4 regions of the Rothia sp. HMSC058E10 genome follow, and region 1 is predicted to be linked to each of the others. Evidence: riboswitches for the same ligand, from Rfam matches in the RefSeq annotation. Region 1 holds a riboswitch; each other region holds the start of a gene.
The links. Region 1 has a riboswitch for S-adenosylmethionine ahead of HMPREF2609_RS02445 (bifunctional o-acetylhomoserine/o-acetylserine sulfhydrylase). Riboswitches for the same ligand answer to the same signal wherever they lie in the genome.
Positions count from the first base shown of each region.

Region 2: another riboswitch for S-adenosylmethionine. It lies ahead of HMPREF2609_RS07995 (nuclease PIN); the one in region 1 lies ahead of HMPREF2609_RS02445 (bifunctional o-acetylhomoserine/o-acetylserine sulfhydrylase).
Region 3: another riboswitch for S-adenosylmethionine. It lies ahead of HMPREF2609_RS06040 (methylenetetrahydrofolate reductase); the one in region 1 lies ahead of HMPREF2609_RS02445 (bifunctional o-acetylhomoserine/o-acetylserine sulfhydrylase).
Region 4: another riboswitch for S-adenosylmethionine. It lies ahead of HMPREF2609_RS09525 (AMP-binding protein); the one in region 1 lies ahead of HMPREF2609_RS02445 (bifunctional o-acetylhomoserine/o-acetylserine sulfhydrylase).

Region 1 covers NZ_KV797613.1:63,934-68,125, forward strand. Annotated here, with positions in the region: gene HMPREF2609_RS02440 (ABC transporter ATP-binding protein) at 1-980, opposite strand, end outside; SAM riboswitch class IV at 1,562-1,675, shown strand; gene HMPREF2609_RS02445 (bifunctional o-acetylhomoserine/o-acetylserine sulfhydrylase) at 1,785-3,131, shown strand; gene HMPREF2609_RS02450 (homoserine O-acetyltransferase MetX) at 3,229-4,192, shown strand, end outside.
Region 2 covers NZ_KV797640.1:118,583-122,774, forward strand. Annotated here, with positions in the region: gene HMPREF2609_RS07985 (cell division protein PerM) at 1-1,280, opposite strand, end outside; gene HMPREF2609_RS07990 (PIN domain-containing protein) at 1,570-2,004, opposite strand; gene HMPREF2609_RS07995 (nuclease PIN) at 2,009-2,287, opposite strand; SAM riboswitch class IV at 2,266-2,394, opposite strand; gene HMPREF2609_RS08000 (hypothetical protein) at 2,659-2,949, shown strand; gene HMPREF2609_RS08005 (DEAD/DEAH box helicase) at 2,994-4,192, shown strand, end outside.
Region 3 covers NZ_KV797630.1:73,610-77,801, forward strand. Annotated here, with positions in the region: gene HMPREF2609_RS06030 (sugar porter family MFS transporter) at 1-698, opposite strand, end outside; gene HMPREF2609_RS06035 (aldo/keto reductase) at 807-1,808, opposite strand; SAM riboswitch class I at 2,285-2,393, shown strand; gene HMPREF2609_RS06040 (methylenetetrahydrofolate reductase) at 2,471-3,382, shown strand; gene metE (5-methyltetrahydropteroyltriglutamate--homocysteine S-methyltransferase) at 3,425-4,192, shown strand, end outside.
Region 4 covers NZ_KV797643.1:24,213-28,404, reverse strand. Annotated here, with positions in the region: gene HMPREF2609_RS09535 (zinc metalloprotease) at 1-840, opposite strand, end outside; gene HMPREF2609_RS09530 (hypothetical protein) at 1,170-2,264, shown strand; SAM riboswitch class I at 2,550-2,666, shown strand; gene HMPREF2609_RS09525 (AMP-binding protein) at 2,672-4,192, shown strand, end outside.

The DNA.
Region 1 (4,192 bases):
ATGGCCAGGTATGCCTCTTCGAGAGTGGCTGGGCGAGTATACAGTGGTGTGAGCATCTGAACCTCACGCTCAGCGAGAATACGGGTCAGCAGAGCCTCTGCGTGTTCGGTACTGAAGGGGTGCGGCTTTTCCGAAACAGAACGTTCATTCCAGTACACGGTGATCTCCCACTCGCTGCCGCGCGGGGTCAGCAACACTGTTCCCGCATCGCCCAAAGACCGAGCAAGTTCTTGAAGCACCGGCCCGGCATTCGCATCCACACGCCCCACGGTGGTAACGGAGATCCCGGCGTGCGCGGTAATATCCGCCACTGTGCCCGAAACCGCCATGCGACCGGCACCGATGACCGTGACCCGATGCGCTAACTCCTCAATCTCGCCCAGCAGATGGCTCGTGAGTAAAATGGCGGTGCCGTCATCAGCGAGGGCGCGAATTAGCTGGCGTATTGTCAGCGAAATATCTGGGTCAAGCCCATTCGTCGGCTCATCCAAAAGCAGCAGTTTTGGCTCGCCCAGCAGTGCCCGCGCGATGTGCAGACGTTGTTTCATACCGCGGGAAAACTCTTGTACCTTCTTCGCGGCGACATCTGCAAGATCGACCCGTTCCAAAGCGCTCGCCACCTGGGTACGGCGTTTGCGCGCGCTAACTCCGGCAAGGTCGGCGAAGAAGAGAAGATTATCGCGGGCGGATGCTCGCGGATAGAACCCGGTATCCCCGCCGAGTACAAGCCCTAGGGATGCGCGCGCACGCTGGGGGTGTGCAAGCGCATCCACCCCGTCGATGCGAACGGTACCGCTTGTGGGAGTCAGCAGTGTTGCGCACATCTGTACAACCGTTGTTTTCCCCGCTCCATTGGGACCGAGCAGAGCATGAATTTCGCCGGAACTTATGCTGAGTGAAACATTATCGACAGCGGTGAAAGCGCGTTCACCCTTGCCAAAGGTGCGGCATAGCTGTGCCGCGTCAAGAATTGTAGACATTGTGATAAAACCTTGCGGTGCTTAGTCACCCGAAGCCGCTTGAGCATGGTGTTCGCACGCCTGCAATACGTGGGACGGGTGAGATGAATAAGTCGTGAGAGAGGCACTTCTTAGTGCCTGAATAATCCCAAGTCACCGGCTGCAGGTGCGGAAGGTATAACAATAAAACCCTCAGAACTTTGGTGTCCCAAGCGCTCACTATGCGCTTCTGAAATGTATCGAACCAAAGCAGGGTTATTTCTGAAATTTTTAGAGCCCACCATCTGGGCGGGCATTCCGCGAGCCGGTGCGACTTTAGCGGGAAGTCATACCTCATCACTCCTAGATTCAAGGCTTCCACCAGTGTAGCATGGCTCACGATTGCCTACGCTGATGGTAATTTAGCGACGGCTAACGGCAGATCACATGGCTTTAGCGGTTCGGGTACAACATAGGCACGGTCACAAGCGCATAAGTATTGGTGTTTCTCCCAAACAATAGGCTGTCGTGAAAACAGTTCATAAAACGTCATCTTTGCAACAATGCGCCGAAAACGCGCATCCGGCTTGACCATGTGCGCTTCCTATGAAACTCTAGATGCAGGTCATGAGAGCCAGTGATAAGCCCCAGCTAGCTGGCCGGCAACCCTCCTCCGCGGTGGGGTGCCCTGGGTGAGGACCAGGCGTTGAACACAAAGTACAACGCAAGCGCGGGACCGATGTGCCCGATTCTGGTACATCGTTTTTTCGTTTGCAGAGAAGAAAGCCTAAGAACTCTGTACCGAAATCGGCATGCGGCCCCCTGAACTATTACAAGGAGCTTCGCATGAGCAACACTACAGTCCCGACTCCCGCCAATCCCGCCGGTTGGAAATTTGAAACCCGCCAGATTCACGCGGGGCAGGCACCGGATGCTGCAACGGGAGCTCGGGCGTTACCTATCTACCAGACCACCTCGTTCGTTTTCGAGAACGCAGAACAGGCCGCTAACCGTTTTGCTCTCACAGAGCTTGGGCCTATCTATACCCGTCTGAACAACCCCACCCAAGAGGTTATCGAAAACCGCATCGCATCCCTTGAAGGGGGAGTAGGGGCGCTTTTGCTGGCCTCAGGCCAAGCGGCTATTACCTATGCGATTCTTAATATTGCGGGCGCGGGCGACCATATCGTGGCTTCCCCATCGATTTATGGGGGAACCTACAACCTACTTAAATACACGCTTGCCGACCTCGGCGTTGAAACTACGTTTGTTGAAAACCCGGACGACCTGCAGCAATGGCGCGATGCGGTTCGCCCCAACACGAAACTCTTCTACGGAGAAACCGTACCTAACCCCCGGAATGATGTGCTCGACATCGAGCCTATCGCCCAGATCGCCCACGACAATGGCGTTCCCCTAATCGTTGATAACACTGTTCCCACCCCATATCTGGTGCGCCCCATCGAATTTGGTGCGGATGTTGTAATCCATTCCGCCACAAAATATCTGGGTGGGCACGGCACCTCAATCGGCGGCGTTATCGTGGACTCCGGGAATTTCGACTATGGAGCCAATCCCGAAAAGTTCCCCAAGTTCAACGAACCTGCCCCCGGTTACCACGGTCTAGTTTATGCCCGTGACTTGGGCAAAGACTCCGCTTTTGGTGCGAACCTTTCCTATATTCTCAAGGCGCGGGTTTCGCTTCTGCGCGACACCGGGGCGGCGATCTCTCCAACCAACGCCTTCAACATTGGTATCGGTCTGGAGACTCTTTCCCTGCGCATCGAACGCCATATCGAGAACGCGACCAAGGTCGCAAACTGGTTGGAGGAGCATCCGCTGGTCGATCAGGTGATCTGGGCCGGTCTGCCTTCCTCGCCCTGGTACGAGCGAGCCCAGAAGTACCTGCCGAAGGGGCCGGGCGCCGTCGTGGGATTCACCCTCAAAGACGCCGACCTGGAACAGACTCGCACCTTTGTGGATGCTCTGCAGCTGCATTCCAATGTGGCGAATATCGGCGATGTACGTTCGCTTGTTATTCATCCCGCATCCACCACCCACTCGCAGCTTTCCGAGGAAGAGCTAGAGGCAATTGGGGTGAGCAAAAACTTTGTGCGCCTCGCCGTAGGGATCGAGAATATTGACGATATTATCGCAGACCTAGAATTGGGTTTTGCGACTCTGAACGCCTAACCTGCACCGTCGCGACCGGGCTGCACAGTAAGTGCCCGGTCGCGGTATCGGTTTCTCGCCTGCCATTACCAAAACTACCGGTTACCCAGGAGAAAACATGACGGAAAATACCGTACACGCCACCTATCTGTCGCAGCTGCAGTATCCCAGCGCTCAGGGGTACCTGCGGCAGATGGCGATCGGTGATTTCACCCTCGAAAACGGTACCGTGCTTCCACAGGTGAACATTAGCTACGAGACGTGGGGGACTCTTAACGAAGCTGGGGACAACGCGATTCTTATTCTGCACGCCCTCACCGGCGACACCCATGTTTCGCGAGGGATTCCCACATCAGATATGCCTGCACCCAGTATCCGTGCGGTCGAAAGTGATGGTTGGTGGGAAGGTATTGTGGGGCCGGGTGCGGTGGTCGATACTACCAAGTATTTTGTGATAGCCCCCAATATCTTGGGTGGATGCTACGGCTCGACCGGTCCGGCAAGTATCGTACCCGAGGGGTACCCGGGTGCCGGGAAACCCTGGGGGTCACGCTTTCCTCACGTCACTATTCGCGACTCGGTACGAGCCGAAGCCGAACTTATCGCCCGGTTGGGGATTAAGAGTTTTCACCATGTAATCGGAGGATCGCTCGGCGGGGCACGCGCTATCGAATGGGCGGCAACCTTCCCCGAGCTGGTACGTGGATGCGCGGTCATCGCCGCCGGCCCCGCCGCCACTGCCGAACAGATTTCCTGGGCTCACACCCAGAACCTCGCCATCCGTGCTGATGCCAATTTTGCTTCCGGCGATTATTATGGGGGATCGGCACCCACGGCCGGGCTCGCGCTGGCGAGGCGCATAGCCCACACCACCTACCGCAGCCCAGCCGAGTTGGAGCATCGCTTTGGGCGGCAGGCAAACCGCGGCGAATCCACCGACGGCGGGTCCATTGGTGAGAACCGCGGACGATATGCGGTCGAAAGCTACCTGGACCACCATGGTGATAAGCTCGTTGAGCGTTTCGATGCCAATAGCTACCTTGCCGTGAATGAGGCGCTAATCTCGCACGATGTTGCACGCG
Region 2 (4,192 bases), on a different contig from region 1:
ATGCGACTGCCCAGATTGGGACGTTCATCGGCAAAACGCGGCAGCTCGCGACTGCTGTCGGGCAGAAGCACATGGCACAGCAGGTTACCCAACGCAGTACCCGCACCCAGGGTTATTGCGGTCGCCACGGCGAAAGCTGCGGGCGATGCGCCTACCTCGGTAAAACGCCCCACACCCAACGATCCGCTGGAAATCCAACCCAAAATATAAGCCCACACGCCACAGAGCACGCCCACCAGCGAACCCAACACGAGCGAAGAAAGCGGCAACGCAATCACTCGGTAACGTACCTTCATGGTGATCCACTCATCCACGTGGTCTTCACCTTCACGCAAGAACCACCAACCGGCAACGGTCCCGGCGCCCAGCGAAACCGCCAGACCCGCATACCCTATCCAGCCCAGGCTCTCAGGGATAGCACCCAGAACCGGAAAGAGCGGAAGATCGCCCATCGTCGTCTGCGACCAGCCCACATGCGTGTCAACGCCGAACGCGAACCCGGCGCCGGTAGTCCACGACATCGCGTAAATCACCAAGTTCGGAAGGTAACCAAGCTGCAGCAGGGTCACCGCGAGCGCCCCCACCGGCCCGGCGTGAAGTTCCTGGTAGATTGTTGCAATCTGCGACCAGCGCGTCATCATGGCGATCACCAGCACTAAAGCACCGCCCATAATGAGCGAGAAAATCGCCACCATGGAGGCACGCACAATCGACCACACATAGGAGCTCGCCCACCGCGAGTACTGGCTCATCTGCGAAATCTGTTCAGCGGTGTTCACGCCCACCATACGGGCGAGCGAACGCGATTCATAGTAGCCGCCCCAGATCAACCCGACCAGCACCACTATCTGCGGAATCAACGCCGCACCAACAATACCCAGCAGGTGCCGTTCAGTGCTTGCCCACGCAAAGGCGACGGCAGCAAAAATACCGTAGGCAGCGCACCCTAATAGTACGGGTTTGAAGAATTCCCCTTCATAGGATGCGCGCGCCAATTTCCGCCCAGACCTAAAGCATAGGAGCACCGGAATGATGCTCAGCCCCATGGGCACCAGTGTGAGCATGCCGTGCGGCAAGATAATACCGAACGCATTCGGAATATTCAGCGGCACACCGTGCATGAGCAGCCACAGGTGGGAGGCAAGAGTTGCGAGTGCGGGAAAATCCATGCGGTTAAAACCGTTGGTAAACCACACCGCCATGAGCAGAACGAGCACAAGCCCGAAAGAAAGCGCGGCGGTAAAAACTAATTCAACGATGCCCTGCAGCCAGAGTGGCATAGGGGCAGAATACCGGGATGTAGAAGAGCTACTTTTCATCGTTCTTCCATCATGCCATGAAACCCGCCAGCGCGTGTGAGCCTGCTGGGCTTTCGGGGAAATAGTTCCGGTTAATTGGCGGCTAACCTTCGTTAACCGCTCACCGTGAACATAGGGGTTACACGAACGTTACTGATACGCTCTCACCGCTGCAGCGGCAGGTACAGATAATTGTGCCGAGCATTTCTCACGGTCTTCTCGAACACGCAGGTACTCCCCCGGCGCTTACAGCGAAATACGGGACGGACAATTAGTCTTCGATCCACGGATTCACTGCGGGTACGCCCCAGGACCGGTACACCTCAGCCTTTGAGGAAACGATTTCGAGGTCATGAGCTTGGGCACTCGCCGCCATCAGACCTTCGAGGGCGGCGGTGGGCAGGGGTTCGGCATCTTTACATCCGTGACTGTGGGTGCCGCGCGGGGCGCTGCGTCCTGCCCATTCGAGGCTTACGCGCGCATCCACGTTGATGATGTGGTCGGCAAACCTGTCGAGAAGTTCAGCAATCCAGCGGTCGGTCTCTGGATAGGGGTAGAGTCCTTTGAGCTCGCCTACGCTCAGCACCGAAATGTAGAGGTGTTTATAGGCGCGGTGGCGCAGAAAAGCAACAACTTTGGGATCTGGTGTGGCTTTGCGGATCTCGGCGAGTACATCCGAGTCGAGAAGCAGTCCTGAGGCGCTCATACCCCTATGCTACGCGCAGACCGGCATATTCGACGGCGGGAATACCCTCGGGGTTGGGAAGAAGCAGAAAATTGAGGAATTCGTCGCGCTTAGAAGAAATACGTGCGTAGTCCTGAATACTTACTGCCTGGTAACCGCCGCGTGCGGGTACGGATGCGGCACGCAGATTTTCCTGATAAGAGCGTGCAGGAGTAAGGGGGGATGCTGGAGATGAAGAGCTGTTGTACATTGACAACCATGCGCCGAATGCGCGTTCCTTTCGCGTTGCTCTTGCCTGTACCAAGTGCCACCTGAGGCGGCGAATACAAACCGCTTCGTCATCCGAGCCACCCGTGAACATGGGGTTGGCGTTCGACCATAGTCGGAGCTTATCAGTCGAAACTCTTGAAGCTGAATCCAGGTTACAACAGCTTTCAGGAATCTGTAAACGTGCGAACCCATCAAATTCTTGTGATTTACATAACGTGACTATGGGTGCGTATCTGTATATAACCACCTCATGGTGGCGTAGTGTGAAGTTTTAGGTCTTCAGAGCAGGTCTACACATTCGAGAAGAATCACGGCACACTGGGTAATGTACAGAAATTTATCTTGCCTCTGATATATCACCATGTCACGCCTGCTTTACGCTTCCGGAAAGAAAGAGTGATAACTGTGAAAAAGACTGTACAGATCATGGGGATAGTGGCCGCAATTTTTCTGATCATTGGGTTTGGCTTGTTCATCCTGGCAGGCTGGGGCTCACTCGTGGAATACCACGCCTTCGAGTGGAAGGGCATCGATCCCGCAGGAGCAAGTCCCCTCGTCATGGCGACTAATAATCTGAGCCTATGGTTCCTAGGCACCGGATTCCTCACCGGCATTATCGCCTTAATTCTGCTCTTCACAACGACGACTAGGAATACACGTAAGAAACGCTCAGCCCATCTTGGACAGACCTCATAACGAATTACCGCGCGCTTCTTTGACACCGTTGAGATAATGGAACGGTGAGCACGCCAAACCCTTTCCCCGATATCCCCGTCACCGTTGCGCAGATTATTCGGCAGGCGGGGCATAAGGCATACCAGCGCGGGCTTGCTTATGCCCGTCAGCGTGAAGTGGTGCGCTACACCTACGACGAAGACGAAAACACGCTGGAAGGCCTGGTGAACGGGAGTACCCCTATCCCCTATGAGGTAGATATTCGCTTCTTCCCGGGTTCTGACGCCGATTCCAATCTTTTCAACGCACGATGCACATGCCCGGTCGCCGCCGACTGCAAGCACGCCGTCGCCCTCATGCTCACTGCACTCGACCGTGCCAAGACCGCGCGGAAAGCCCTCGACAATGCGCCTGGTGGCCGCATCCGCCAGTCTATGAACCCGGAGAGGCCAGAAGATACCGTGCGACAGGTTGCGGAGACAGCCGACGATCCCCTGGCGGCCTTGCGCGCATCCGGGGCGATTCGTTCGGCAAGCTCGCTCACCACCGACCCCGAACCTCTCCCCCTGAACGACCACGAGAATACGCATTCTTCGCCCTCGAAAATTTCGGTGTGGCGGCGCGATATGGCGCAGGTTCTCGCCGCCCGGGGCGAAGCATCCGGTATTGATTCGGCACGGGTTCCGGGGGCGCTCGATCTTTCCTTCAGCATTTCGGGTTCGTATGCGCGCGGGCGCAATATTCCCGGTGCAACCCCGCCTATCAATTTGTTGGCGCGGCCACTGATGCAGTCCAAAACCGGGCGCTGGATCAAGGGCGGGCTCAGCTGGGAGACCTTCGCCTCCAGCGTGGGTGGGCCGGTCGGTCGTCACGAGGTGTATCCTGAGCACGAACGGTTCTTTGCCGAAATATACGCTATCGCGCGCCCGTGGCAGAATATGTACTCTTCGCATCGGGACTGGATTTCGCTTACCGCCACGAATTCCACGCTGCTGTGGGATGTTCTGGCGCGCGCAGAGCAGATTGGCCTGCCGGTTCTTCTCGAAGGGTTTGAGGTAACCACTGCGGTTTTACCACCCGCCCGGGTGAGGGTACACGCCGGAGCCGTTGAGGCCGAATCCCGACAGAACGCAGAGGCTGCCGTGAGTGAAGATTCCGCTCCTGACCTGGCTCTTCATGCCGCCTTGGGATGGGAAACCCGCGAAGATAACCGGGTGCGGCAGCTCTGGTTTGATGCCGCGCACTGCCACCCCATCGGCTCGCC
Region 3 (4,192 bases), on a different contig from region 1:
ATAGCGCGCGCATCCTCGGTGCGCCCCTGCGCGATAAGCCAGCGTGGGGATTCGGGCATGCGCAGCATACCGATGAAAAGCGCGAGCGCAGGCAGGGCGCAGACGGCGAACATCCACCGCCATACGCTATCGTGTTCGCCCCAGAGGTTGCCGATGATGGCATTCACGATGAATGCGGCTAGCTGCCCTCCGACGACCATGAGTTCGTTACGCCCGGAGAGTGAGCCGCGAATTTCGTAGGGTGCAAGTTCGGCGAGGAATACGGGTACGACTGCGGATGCGCCTCCCACAGCGAGCCCGAGCATCGTACGACCCATCAACAGTACAGCAATGCTGGGAGTGAAGACGCATGCGAGCGCGCCCGCGATGAAGAGGATTGAGAGTCCGATGATGGTTCTGCGTCGTCCGATGGCATCTGAGATGCGCCCGGTGACCATGGCTCCGAGGGCGGCAGCGAAGGCGAGGGAGCCTGTGACCCAGCCTTGAATGGTGTTGTCCATGCCGAGTTCGCGACTCATGGGGTCGAGGGCGCCGTTGATAACGCCGGTATCGTACCCGAAGAGGAGCCCACCGAAGGTTGCCACCAGCGCGATAACCCCTAGACGGCGGGTGTGCGCGCCCTGCCCGAGCGGGGGTAGTGCACTGGCGCGGTTCGGCGGCTCGGTGGTGATGCTCATGCGGGTATTTTTATCTTTCATGCGGGTCTTGTACGGCACAGGTTGAGAGACCGCACAGTCTTTAAACGCTTGCTGGCTTGGGTATATTCCGGATTAGTTATATTTCCAGCTGGCTATATTCACGGCTGCTCAGAAAAGCGCGATGCTTTCGGGCGCCGGGAAAATCTCGTTGAGCCGCACCAGTTCGTCATCGTTGAAACGCACGCTTGCGGCCTGCGCGTTTGCGTGTACTTGTTCGGGGGCGGTTGCCCCGGCGATCACGCTGGCGACGGGATTCTGCTGTTTGAGCCAAGAGATGGAGGCTTGAACCTCAGAGATCCCCAGATCGGCACAAAATTCGTGGTAGGCATCGAGTTGTTCCCAATCGGCTTGCGCGAGTACCTGCGCTTTGGAGTGCGACAGACGTGACCCTGCAGGGATGCTGTCGCGGCGGTATTTTCCGGTCAAAAGCCCGTTGGCGAGCGGGAAATACGGGAGAACCCCGAGCCCGAAGTGGCGGGCGGCGGGAAGAATTTCGAGTTCGGCACGGCGGTCCAGCAGGTTGTAGTGGTTTTCGGCGGCGATAAACCGCTCAGTGCCGAGTTCGCGGGCGAGGTGCTCGGCGTGGGCAAGCTGCCACCCCGCAAAGTTGGAGTGCCCCAGGTAACGCACCTTTCCGCTGGTCACGAGCGTGTCGAGCGCAGACAGGGTCTCTTCCAGCGGGGTGTTCGGGTCGGGGCTGTGGTAGAAATACAGGTCAATGTACTCGGTTCCCAGGCGGCGCAGTGAACCTTCGACGGCACGCATGATGTATCGGCGTGAGCCGCGTGCATCCCAGTCGTTGCCGTTGAGGGTACCAGTAGGGAGCCCGAATTTGGTGACGATGATCAGGTCATCGCGGTTGAGGTTGAGTTTGCGCATCGCGGTACCGAACATGGTTTCTGAAAGCCCGGGTTCGGCACCGTACAGGTCGGCAATATCGAAGAAGCCGATGCCCGCCTCGACTGCGGCGGCGATAACGGCATTGGTGCCTTCCTGAGTTTGAGTGGGGGTGCCGGGGCGTCCCAGGTTGTTGCAGCCGATTCCGACGGAGGGCACGACCAGCCCGGAGTTACCCAGGCGTGCATATGCGGGAGATTCGATGCGTTCCATACATTTACTCTACCGTGTTTGACAGTATGTGGTCGCAACATGACGTTCACGGCGCTCTGCAACTCCCTAGAGTAAGACCGGAAGCAGATAAAGAAGGGCCCCGACATATGCGCATATCCTGTGAACCTGCAGACTCACGGGTAGAGGCGGTCGGGGGACTCTTGCACATAGTTTACACGACATGTTTTCTCAGAACAATACCCGGTTTTTTCCTTGTAGAATGCCTTCTCCCGCGAGCAGATAGTTTTGTGATGAGCAGATAACATTCCGCTATCTGCTCGTCGAAATATTATCTGCTCGCGGCTGAACTTGCGGCCAAATCAGGTGGAGGTTTCAATTCGCCGATCCGCACCTCCGCGAGCCCGTATGACGTATTGTTTCGCCGCATCCCACAATATTAAGCGGTTATGACCGCTCGACGACATGTGTTGACATATTCTTGCTGACACCGCGCATCCTGCCTAGAATAGGAACGTTATCTATCCAGAGCGACCGAGAGATCTGGCTCTTAGACGTCGCAGCAACCTCGCCAGCCTCCACCCATTGGGTGGACGGACAAGGTGCTCCCGCCAGAACCGATAGAAGTGAATTCCCTTCGCGTCTTGCTAAGATTCGGCGTACCTTCGGGCACGCTTCTATCGGGTGAACACGGAGGAATGAAAATGACGACAGTTCACCCGGCTCTTTCTTACGAGCTGTATCCGCCACGGTCGCACGCAAGCTGCGATTCCCTGCTCAAAACCATTACCGAGCTTGAGCAAACCAACCCGGATTACGTTTCCGTCACCTATTCGGGCGATGCGCAGCGCCGCCAAAAGACGTTGGCTCTGCTCGATCACCTGGTACATGAAACATCGCTGAACCCGCTGGCACATCTAATCTGCGTGGGGCATTCCGTGGCCGATTTGGAACGCTCGGTTCGTCTGATTCTGGGGCTTGGAGTACGCGGGTTCTTGGCGCTGCGCGGCGATATTCCACCCGAAAACACGCGCTCGCTTGAGCTGCCTTTTGCCCGTTACCTGGTGGAGCTGATTCGCAGGGTGGAACGTGAGGATTTCGCGCATCTTGCCGCGGGGAAGGTATCGATTGGGGTTGCGGCATACCCGCATAAGCACCCCGAGTCTTCCTCGCTTCTTCAAGACATTGAGATTCTGCTTTCAAAGCAGCGTGCCGGGGCGGATTTCGCCATCACCCAGGTTTTCTTTGAGACCGAGCGCTATTCGGGGTTGGTGGATGCTGCGCGCCTTGCCGGGGTGGAGATGCCCATTATCCCCGGTATTATGCCCGTTACCTCGCTGACTCGGCTGACGAAGCTGTGCGAGCTTGCCGGGCTTGAAGTACCGCGCAAGCTGGCGCATCGCCTGGAAACCGCGAGTGAGCCGCGCGAGATGCACCGCATCGGCGTGGAACATGCACTCGACCAATGTCGCAAGGTGCTTGATGCTGGCGCCCCCGGCCTGCATTTCTTCACATTTAACGAGCATGAGGCTGTGCTGGACGTCCTCGAAGAACTCGACGTTCCGCGCTACTCGAACCGTTTCAAACTCCCCCTAAGCGATCTTCAATACCTCTAAACTCCCCTTTTATTTGACACCCTCCCACAGTAAGGAACTAGGATGACCCGCACCCCATTCCCCGCAGCAACCATCGTCGGTTACCCCCGCGTGGGCCGTTTCCGTGAGCTGAAGAAGGCACAGGAAGCGTTCTGGAAAGGCAAAATCACGCAGGATGAACTGCACCAGGCGGCCGCAGATGTGCAGCGCACCTACTATGACCGTGTGATCGAGCGCGGTCTTAGCGTAACCGATTCGTCTATCCCGGCGACTTTCTCGTACTACGATCAGGTGCTCGATGCCGTGCGCCTTTTCACCCTCGTGCCCAAGCGTCTTGCCGACGCCAAGGATGCGCGCGGCCTGCTCGATCTGCCCGGGTACTTTGCTCTAGCGCGCGGCACCGAGACGCTGCCTCCGCTGGAGATGACGAAATGGTTCGATACGAACTACCACTACTTGGTGCCCGAGATCGGTCCGGATACCGAGATCAAGCTGAATCTTGAGGCTATTGACGAGCAGCTTGAAGTCGCCAAGGAACATGGGGTGACGGTGCGCCCGCAGCTGGTCGGCCCGCTCACCCTGCTTCTCGGGGCAAAAGCCGAACAGGGTTCGCCCGAAGGGTTCACACCGCTGGATCGCCTGGACGATTTCGTGAAAGCCTACCAGCAGGTGCTCGCCGAGCTGGCGGCACGCGGCGTGCAGTGGGTGCAGCTCGACGAACCCGGCCTGACCGTGGACCGCGACATTCCCAACGCCAAAATCGCCGAATTGGCGCGTAAAACTTACACCGCGTTGGCAGCCGAAACGAACCGTCCCGCAATCCTGGTGACA
Region 4 (4,192 bases), on a different contig from region 1:
GAGGTATCCGCGAGCTTTGAAGCCGAACCCGCGCCGCTCACTGAGCGCCGACTCATCAAGGCTTAGCGCGTCCGTCTGGGAGTACCCAAAATAGAACGTTCCGTCTTTCTTAGGAACACCAGTGAGCTGGTAATCGTAGTTCATCACACTGAAGTAATGGGGTTTGCCGTTCTCACTATCATTGCCGCCGTGATCAAGACCCAAATTATGCCCAAGCTCGTGTAGGAAAGTGCCCACGCGAATATCGCTGCTGGCGCCACCCCAGTAGGTTTTCCCGACGGTCACGATAAACCCGGCTTTGTTCTTGTACCCCAAGCCCGATGAGCTGTTATGTCCGTGGTAATCACCCCAGATCATGTAATGGAAAATGCCCTCGCGGGCAGGGTTGAAATGACGGGCCTTAATACGTGCCCAATCGCCCATATTCCGCAGTCCCTGATGCGGCACCTCATTACCGCCGCCCAGATTGTACTTAGCGCTTCGGGCGGACCCAGCGTCTAGGTGCAGGTTAATGCCCGGTTTTCGATCAGGATTACTGATATTAAGTGTGGCGAAGGATTGCACGATTCGGTCCAAATCTTCTTCGCTGCCGAGCTCACCGGGCATGTAATCCATCTCGACGAATACGTCCTTATGGTTAGGGTTCGCACCCATCGCGGGATAATCGACGTCAATAGCGCCGTCACCATCGGCATCGTAACCGTACATCTCCCAAGAATCGAGAATACCATCGCCATCAGTGTCATAGGCGGGAACCGAGGCAGCGGAGGTGGGCAGGATATTCAGCAGCACCAGGCTGGCAACCGCCAGCGTCATGTGCGCCGTGCGACGCATCTTCATGAGAGTGAGTCCTTTAGATATGTATATGTTGAGTGAATACGAAATCTTCATATCGGCAGCCCGCAAGCCCAGAATGATGCGCCCATGCGGCGGTGAAACACAGAGACTCGCCGGAACATACACGCGACAATAGGCCCGAAATGAGCGCGGAATACAGAATATCTTCCGCATAATTTGAGGATGCTCAGATCCGGGTGAGTGAGCGTTTTATCGTAAAGATTTCATGTTTATCTTATATTGTTTAGGATTTCTGGGGTATATCCCGTAAAATTATTACTGGCGTGTAATCCGAGCGCCACTTATTCACCCAACCACTCATAGGAGTCATTGTGACCCACGCATCTACGCGGGGAGGTCTAACGCGCCGTCGTGTTCTGGCGGGCGCCGCATGGACAACCCCAATTATTGTTTCTTCCGCTGTAGTTCCGGCTTATGCGGCTTCGTATGATGACACACGCCCTGACTACGGTATTTTTACCCAGGCGTTCGTCACCCACCAGGAACTAGACACTAACAGTTTCCTGGGGCTAGATTCATTTAGCGGCCCGGTTGAGAACGAGCAGGCCAATGTTCCAGCAGGTTCCAGTGGTCTCTACTCGGCTGGCGGCGGTAAGTTTACCCCCGGCGGCAGCATCGGCAAGGCAAAGTGGGGCGGTGCAGGTTTCTGGTTCTCAGCACCCAAGGCAACCACTAAAGACGGCAAGCAGACATACTACTCGGGCACCACTACCCTACTCGCCGGTGCGCGCCTGCGCTTGGAGCACCGTTTCGTTTTCCCCGACTGGGCCGAGATCGACGGGGCAGAACCTCCGGGCTGGAATAAAAATACTGACGATTTTGCGGTTTCCCTCGCCGTTAACCCCACGTCAGAAAACGGCGATAATCCCCAGCTCGTCGCCTTCAACGGTGGTGCTATGTACGGTTACTTCAGCGAGATGACCGCCAACGGCAATGAGCTGATAGGCTACGTCGATATTACGCTTGACCATGATGTTGTAGCTTCCAGTCATAACGGCGGCGGGACTCAGGTCTACAACCAGATCTTGGCCAGCCAGTTCGGTACACATTTTGAAGATTTCTATCTCGAACGCTACGGTGTGACCACCACCTTGACGATCCTCAGCGGCACTCTGCGCTACGAACCTGAGAATGGTGCCCCCAAGAGTGATATTGACCTGACCGGTCAGCAGGCTGTGGCATCCATCGATCATGTTGGCGAACCTGAGAATCCAGATCCGAGCACTCCCAGCGACAAGTCAAAGTCCAACTCGACGGGATCAACGGGTGACCAGAAAAACAAGGATCAAGAGAGCGACTTCACCGTCCGTAACGATATTCAGATCGATCCTAACGACTGGTTATCCGGGCAGAAAAACCCTAACGGAGCCTCGAAAGGCTCAACCAACGCACAAAAACAGAACTAATCGGTAATTTTGGGTGAGTAAACGGCACTCCCGCCGGGTAAATCCTCTTGACGAGGCGCATCCCGGTGGGAGTGTTTTTCTTGTATTGTTCGCGAGCAGGTGGTTTTTGACCCGAGCAGGTAGGAGAATCCTACCTTGTCGGCAAAATCCTACCTGCTCGCGGGTATAGGGCGTGGGGTGGATGGCGGGCGCAATATTGCGGAATGTTACGAACGTGGCGCATACACGCGCAATATGACGGGGTGTCTTTGCACCTGCGCCAGCTACAAGGTTTACTAGATTGGTAATCCATCTAGAGCGACCGAGAGACCTGGCTCGACGACGTCGCAGCAACCTCGCCTGCGGTGGCGCATCATGCGCCTTCATAACGCCGAAGGTGCTAACGCCAGCAACCGATGGGAGATACTGTGGGACTTCCCTCCCCTTTTTCATTCACGAATCCTCTAGCACCCACCCCCAACCCCGCGCACGAATCTGACGAGGCGCGGGTAGCGTTCTGGGAAAAACAAGCCGAGCGCTTAAGCTGGGGCAAGACTTGGGACAACGCACACACCTTCCAGAAACCGCAGGTTATCGGAACCGATGCTGAGGGCATCGAAGAATACTCCGTACCCGAGATTAAGTGGTTCGAGGGCGGCAAACTCAACGTCGCCTACAACTGCGTGGACCGCCATGTGGAGGCGGGCCGCGGCGACAAAGTAGCCCTCTATTTCGAGGGCGAACCCGGCGATCGTGAAGCTATCACCTACGCCGAACTGCAGCGACGCATCGCCCGCGCCGCCAACGGCCTGCTCAAACTCGGCGTGCGTAAAGGCGACCGCGTGGTGATCTACCTGCCGGTTATTCCCGAAACCATTATCTTCACGCTTGCGTGCGTGCGCATCGGCGCAATTCACTCACTCGTATTTGGTGGGTTCTCGGCGGAGGCGCTGAAATTCCGGGTGGAAGACACCGGCGCGAAGGTTCTGATCACCACCGACGGGCAGAACCGCCGCGGCAAGGTCGTGCCCGTGAAGGTGAATGCCGATGAAGCATGCTCGGGTGAGAACAATATCGAGCATGTGATCGTGGTGGACCGGACAAGCGCCGCAGACCCCGTGGCGCACGCGCAGGTTCCTTGGACGACCGGGCGCGATATTTGGTATCACGACCTGGTGGACGATCAGCCCGATACCCATGAGTACGAGCTGCATGATGCCGAGGACCCGCTGTTTATCATTTATACCTCTGGCACCACGGGCAAGCCCAAGGGCCTGGTGCACACGATGGCGGGGTATTTGGTGCAGACCGCATACACTCACGCGCTGCTGTACGATCTGCTGCCGGACTATGTGGATGACGACGGGGTGCTGCGCCCCGATGAGCTGTCTGCCGTGAACGACCCGGCGAAGGTTGAATCGACTGTGCATTGGTGTACCGCCGATCTCGCGTGGGTGACCGCGCACACCTACGAAATCTATGGTCCGCTCGTGAATGGGGTTACCGAGGTTATTTTCGAGGGTACCCCCAATACTCCGCATTATGGCCGTCATTTCGAGGTTATCGAACGCTACGGCGTCACCAATTACTACACCGCTCCAACCCTGATTCGTTCCCTCATGGGGGCTTTTCCTGACGGCCCCGAACCCGGAAAATACGACTTCTCAACTGTGCGTCTGCTCGGGTCTGTGGGCGAGTCCATTAACCCTCAGGCGTGGAAGTGGCTGCGCAAGCACGTGGGGGGGGGTACCGCATCGTTTATCGATACGTGGTGGCAGTCCGAAACCGGCTCGACCATATGCTCCCCGCGACCACATGACCCCGCCTTCGCGCCCGAAGGGGCCTTCCCCGAAGGTACCCCGCGCTGCACTCCCCTTCCCGGATGCGCCACCCGCGAAGTCCCCGGGGTCTCGGTACGCGTGGTGGACGAACACGGTAACCTCGTTGAG